2 regions of the Clostridium chauvoei genome follow, and region 2 is predicted to be linked to the other one. Evidence: a T-box and tRNA genes for the amino acid it is inferred to sense, from the RefSeq annotation. Region 2 holds a T-box; the other holds one or more tRNA genes.
The links. The T-box of region 2 lies ahead of ileS (isoleucine--tRNA ligase). A T-box ahead of a tRNA ligase gene usually reads a tRNA of that ligase, here a tRNA-Ile.

Region 1: it encodes a tRNA-Ile, which carries the amino acid that the T-box ahead of ileS (isoleucine--tRNA ligase) is inferred to sense. The anticodon was not compared.

The regions. Positions count from the first base shown of each region.
Region 1 covers NZ_CP018624.1:121,155-124,584, forward strand. Annotated here, with positions in the region: rRNA gene BTM21_RS00635 (16S ribosomal RNA) at 64-1,578, shown strand; tRNA gene BTM21_RS00640 (tRNA-Ile) at 1,681-1,757, shown strand; rRNA gene BTM21_RS00645 (23S ribosomal RNA) at 1,886-3,430, shown strand, end outside.
Region 2 covers NZ_CP018624.1:2,521,630-2,525,059, reverse strand. Annotated here, with positions in the region: gene BTM21_RS11940 (class I SAM-dependent rRNA methyltransferase) at 1-355, opposite strand, end outside; gene BTM21_RS11935 (hypothetical protein) at 476-766, shown strand; gene BTM21_RS11930 ((2Fe-2S)-binding protein) at 850-1,068, opposite strand; T-box leader at 1,402-1,645, shown strand; gene ileS (isoleucine--tRNA ligase) at 1,820-3,430, shown strand, end outside.

The DNA.
Region 1 (3,430 bases), 470 kb from region 2:
CCAGCAATTCTTTTGAAAGTCTTAAAACAAAGACTCAAAGTAATTTGAGCACAGATTAAACTTTTTAGTGAGAGTTTGATCCTGGCTCAGGACGAACGCTGGCGGCGTGCCTAACACATGCAAGTCTAGCGAGGAGAGTTCCTTCGGGAACAAACCTAGCGGCGGACGGGTGAGTAACACGTGGGCAACCTGCCTTGTAGAGGGGAATAGCCTTCCGAAAGGAAGATTAATACCGCATAATATTGCAGCTTCGCATGGAGCAGTAATTAAAGGAGCAATCCGCTACAAGATGGGCCCGCGGCGCATTAGCTAGTTGGTGAGGTAACGGCTCACCAAGGCGACGATGCGTAGCCGACCTGAGAGGGTGATCGGCCACATTGGGACTGAGACACGGCCCAGACTCCTACGGGAGGCAGCAGTGGGGAATATTGCACAATGGGGGAAACCCTGATGCAGCAACGCCGCGTGAGTGATGAAGGTTTTCGGATCGTAAAGCTCTGTCTTCAGGGACGATAATGACGGTACCTGAGGAGGAAGCCACGGCTAACTACGTGCCAGCAGCCGCGGTAATACGTAGGTGGCGAGCGTTGTCCGGATTTACTGGGCGTAAAGGGAGCGTAGGCGGACTTTTAAGTGAGATGTGAAATACCCGGGCTCAACTTGGGTGCTGCATTTCAAACTGGAAGTCTAGAGTGCAGGAGAGGAGAGTGGAATTCCTAGTGTAGCGGTGAAATGCGTAGAGATTAGGAAGAACACCAGTGGCGAAGGCGACTCTCTGGACTGTAACTGACGCTGAGGCTCGAAAGCGTGGGGAGCAAACAGGATTAGATACCCTGGTAGTCCACGCCGTAAACGATGGATACTAGGTGTGGGAGGTATCAACTCCTTCCGTGCCGCCGTTAACACATTAAGTATCCCGCCTGGGGAGTACGGTCGCAAGATTAAAACTCAAAGGAATTGACGGGGGCCCGCACAAGCAGCGGAGCATGTGGTTTAATTCGAAGCAACGCGAAGAACCTTACCTAGACTTGACATCTCCTGCATTACTCTTAATCGAGGAAGTCTCTTCGGAGACAGGATGACAGGTGGTGCATGGTTGTCGTCAGCTCGTGTCGTGAGATGTTGGGTTAAGTCCCGCAACGAGCGCAACCCTTATTGTTAGTTGCTACCATTTAGTTGAGCACTCTAGCGAGACTGCCCGGGTTAACCGGGAGGAAGGTGGGGATGACGTCAAATCATCATGCCCCTTATGTCTAGGGCTACACACGTGCTACAATGGCAAGTACAACGAGATGCAATACCGCGAGGTGGAGCTAAACTATAAAACTTGTCTCAGTTCGGATTGTAGGCTGAAACTCGCCTACATGAAGCTGGAGTTGCTAGTAATCGCGAATCAGCATGTCGCGGTGAATACGTTCCCGGGCCTTGTACACACCGCCCGTCACACCATGAGAGTTGGCAATACCCAAAGTTCGTGAGCTAACCGCAAGGAGGCAGCGACCTAAGGTAGGGTCAGCGATTGGGGTGAAGTCGTAACAAGGTAGCCGTAGGAGAACCTGCGGCTGGATCACCTCCTTTCTATGGAGAAATCTAGTTAACAAGATGATTAACTAGTATATTTCAAAAGAAACGTTATCTTAACTTCTGTTCAATTTTGAGGGATTTTTCCTTCAAGAGTATGGGTCTATAGCTCAGCTGGTTAGAGCGCACGCCTGATAAGCGTGAGGTCGATGGTTCGAGTCCATTTAGACCCACCATTGTTCTTTGAAAATTGCACATGAATTAAAACAACTTTATTAACAAATGTTAATTGAGAAGTGACAACAAGCCAAGAAAAATATTCTTTGTGATATAAATTGACTCTTTGTAAAAAGAGAACCGTAAAGGTCAAGCTACAAAGGGCGCATGGTGAATGCCTTGGCATCAGGAGCCGATGAAGGACGTGATAAGCTGCGATAAGCTTCGGGTAGGCGCACATAGCCAGTGATCCGGAGATTTCCGAATGAGGGAACTCACATGGGAAACCCCATGTATCCTGTAATGAATAAATAGTTACAGGAAGGTAAACCTAGGGAACTGAAACATCTAAGTACCTAGAGGAAGAGAAAGAAAAATCGATTTTCTGAGTAGCGGCGAGCGAAAGGGAAAGAGCCCAAACCAGAGATTTATCTCTGGGGTTGCGGACAGAACATTAAATAAACTAATTTGTAACCGAAAATAATTGGAAAGTTAGGCCATAGAGTGTAATAGCCACGTAGGTAAAACAGAAAGGTTTAGAGTTCTGATCCAGAGTACCACGAGACACGTGAAACCTTGTGGGAAGCAGGGAGGACCACCTCCCAAGGCTAAATACTACCTGATGACCGATAGTGAAGCAGTACCGTGAGGGAAAGGTGAAAAGAACCCCGGGAGGGGAGTGAAATAGAACCTGAAACCGTGTGCCTACAACCGGTCAGAGCACCATATGAGTGTGATGACGTGCTTTTTGTAGAACGAGCCAACGAGTTACGGTATGTAGCAAGGTTAAGTACTTAAGGTACGGAGCCGAAGGGAAACCGAGTCTTAATAGGGCGACTAGTTGCATGCCGTAGACCCGAAACCGGGTGACCTATCCATGGCCAGGTTGAAGCGGGGGTAAAACCCCGTGGAGGACCGAACCACGTTGCTGTTGAAAAAGCATGGGATGAGCTGTGGATAGCGGAGAAATTCCAATCGAACTCGGAGATAGCTGGTTCTCCTCGAAATAGCTTTAGGGCTAGCGTCGGATATGAGTAATGGAGGTAGAGCACTGAATGGGCTAGGGGGCGTATCGCTTACCGAACCTTATCAAACTCCGAATGCCATATACTATTAGTCCGGCAGTCAGACTACGAATGATAAGATCCGTGGTCAAAAGGGAAAAAGCCCAGATCGTCAGCTAAGGTCCCAAAGTGTAAGTTAAGTGGAAAAGGATGTGGGATTTCTAAGACAACTAGGATGTTGGCTTAGAAGCAGCCACTCATTGAAAGAGTGCGTAATAGCTCACTAGTCGAGAGATCCTGCGCCGAAAATGTCCGGGGCTCAAACTTACCACCGAAGCTACGGGCTCATCGTAAGATGAGCGGTAGAGGAGCGTCGTAATCGGGCTGAAGTCGTACCGTAAGGAGCGGTGGACTGATTACGAGTGAGAATGTTGGCATTAGTAGCGAGATGTGAGTGAGAATCTCACAGGTCGAAAATCTAAGGTTTCCTGGGGAAGGCTCGTCCGCCCAGGGTTAGTCGGGACCTAAGCCGAGGCCGATAGGCGTAGGCGATGGACAATCGGTTGATATTCCGATACCACTACAATCGTTATTATCGATGGTGTGACGGAGAAGGATAGGATGTGCTAGCGATTGGAAATGCTAGTCTAAGCGTTTAGGGAGTTGAAACAGGCAAATCCGTTTCAACA
Region 2 (3,430 bases):
CTTCAAATTTATCAACAGTTAAACCAGGTAAAAAATCTGCTTCACCAAAAATAAATCTACATGAAGATGTATCAATAACTGTTTTTCTATAATCCCATGAAGCTTTAAATCTTTTTCTAAAGAAATCTTCATTTATTTCTTCATCTATATCTCTAGTCATAATTCTTATTGTTATTTTACTTTGATCATTTATGTATCCTTTACCAATAAAGTTATGTCTAGGTCCATATACTTCTACTATATCACCATTTTGGTATTCACCATCATATTCATTTATCTCATCAGTATATATCCAAGGACGACCATTTTCAGCCTTTTTATGTTTTCCTTTATGTAAATAAAACTTACTTGCCATATGTAAACAGCTCCTTATAATTTAATTCTTTAAAATTATAACATACTAAAAATTTAATTCTAGATATAATGTAAAAGAAATATATTAATAGTAATAAATAATGTATTAGGGGATAGGAATTTGATATTTAAAGCTGTAACAATACCAACGCCAACTAGGGTAAAGAGATATATTAAGGAACATGCAACAAAAGAAAGGGTATGTATATATTCTTTAATAGGATTAGGGGGTGGAATTATAGGTTTAAGTGATTTTCCAGCAAAGAAACTTGTTATAGGTGTACTTATATATTATGGAGTAGCATATGAAATTATAGAAAAATCAGAAGGTATAATAAATGATCCTATATTTATAGAGATTATGATGAAAAATCAATATATAGGTTATGGAATGCCAACAAAACTATTTTAAAGAGTAAAACCACCTATTTAAATAACAGGTGGTTTTGGGGAGATATAATCTTGTATAAACTAATACAATTTGGGGGAACTGTATTAGCGGTTTTCTAGATGCTTTTCAATTAACTTTTCAATTGTCGGGGTACATCTATAACCTCTGCATCCGCCGGTACAAGCTCCAGTTGCTTTGGATACTTCCTCTACGGTATGAGCACCGGCTTTGATTGCATCTTTTATTTTGGATCTTGGTATTGCCTTGCAAGTACAAACTTTTGTAATCTTATCAAGGACTTGTTCGTTTAAATTATTTTCCATATAAGTATTCCTCCTATAAATTATAAAGTTACTGAATTAAAAAACAGTAAAACATTATTAAAAGAGTAAATTCTAAGAACTAATGATTCATTAGAAACTGACTACGGAAAATAAAGGGGATAAAAAATAATTGACGTTTATTTTTTATAAGTGTATTATATAATTTAGGAAAATAAAAGTCAATACTAATTAATAAAAACTATTAGGTAGTTAGTTATCTTTGGAATACTTATTGTTCACTATATATTATTGAACAAAAAAATTTTTTATATTCAATAATATTACCTTTTATATTGCGAATGTTTGTAGTAAAATAAATATATTATTAAAAGTAAAAAAACTATGATTAGGAAAAGTACTTATATTTTATTCTTTAAGAGAGTGGCTGGTTGGTGTGAAGTCATAGAAAAATTTAAGGAAAATCACCTAGGAGTTGAAAGCTGAAAGGAAATTTCTTATTAAGCTTATCCGTTAGCCTGCGTTAAAGGATAGGGTATGTTAGTACTCGAAAGAAAAGTCTTATTTTTATATAAGAATTTAACCATGGGTGGTATAGCGAATTCACTTCGTCCTATTAGGGCGAAGTTTTTTTATAAAAAAATATGAATAATTAATAATTAATAGTGAATAATTAAGGAAGAATATGAAGTAATTTCTTAAATTATTACTTTTAGAACTCCCTTGGAGTTTTATAAAAATTATTAATTATTAAGGACTAATTATTAATTACAATAAGAAGGGAGATTTGTATATGTACAAAAAGGTTGAATTACCAAAAGGTTTTGTTGGCATGGAAAAGAATGTTGCAGAACTTTGGAAAGAGAATAACGTAATAAAGAAAAACTTTGATATGAATCAAGATGGTGAATATTTCACTTTCTATGATGGTCCTCCAACTGCTAATGGAAGACCTCACGTAGGTCATATATTAACAAGAGTTATGAAGGATATAATCCCAAGATATAAAGTTATGAAGGGATACAAGGTTATAAGAAAAGCTGGATGGGATACACATGGACTTCCAGTTGAGCTTGAAATAGAAAAGAAACTTGGAATTTCAGGAAAACCTCAAATAGAAGAATATGGTGTTGAAAAGTTCGTTACAGAATGTAAGGAAAGTGTATTCACATATGTAAACATGTGGGAAAAAATGACTGAACAAATAGGATATTGGGTAGACATGGATGATCCATATGTAACATATCATAACCCATACATAGAATCAGTATGGTGGGCTTTAAAACAAATGTGGGATAAAGAACTTTTATATAAAGGTCATAAAACTATGCCATATTGTCCTAGATGTGGAACAGGTCTTTCTTCACATGAAGTTTCACAAGGATATAAAGATGTTAAAGATTTAACTGCAGTTGCTAAGTTTAAAGTTAAGGGTGAAGATAACAAGTATATACTTGCATGGACAACAACACCTTGGACATTACCTTCAAATGTAGCGTTATGTATAAATAAAAAATATGATTATATAGAAGCTAAAGTAGAAGATGAAATATATGTTTTAGCAAAAGAATTAGCACCAAAGGTATTAGGTGAAGATTATGAAGTAATCAGAGAATTCAAGGGGGAAGAGCTTCTAGGAACTGAATATGAACAACTACTTCCATTCCATACTCCAGAAGGAAAAGCATTTGTTGTAATTCATGGTGACTTTGTAACTTTATCAGATGGTACAGGTATAGTTCATATAGCGCCTGCATATGGTGAAGATGATAACTTAGTAGCTAAGAAAAATGGTTTAGCTTTCATAAATTTAGTTGATTTAGCAGGTAAATTTACAGAAGAAGTTACTCCTTGGGCTGGTAAGTTCGTTAAAAAGTGTGATGAAAGTATTGTTAACTATTTAAAAGAACAAAATAAGTTATTTAAATCAGAAAAACATACTCACTCATACCCACATTGTTGGAGATGTAACACACCACTTCTTTATTATCCAAAGGAAAGCTGGTTTGTTGCAATGACTACTTTAAGAGATAAGTTATTAGAAAACAACAATAAAATTAATTGGTATCCAGATAACATAAGAACAGGTAGATTCGGTAATTTCCTAGAAAATGTTATTGACTGGGGTATTTCAAGAGATAGATATTGGGGTACACCACTTCCAATTTGGGAATGTGAATGTGGCCACAGAGAATGTATAGGTAGTATTGAAGAGTTAAAAACTAAGGGAATTAATGTTCCAGATGACATAGAGCTACACAAACCTTATATAGATAATGTTCATTTAAAATGTGAAAAGTGTGGAAAGGAAATGACTAGAACAACAGAAGTTATAGACTGTTGGTTTGATTCAGGATCAATGCCATTTGCTCAATTACACTATCCATTTGAAAATAAAGAGTTA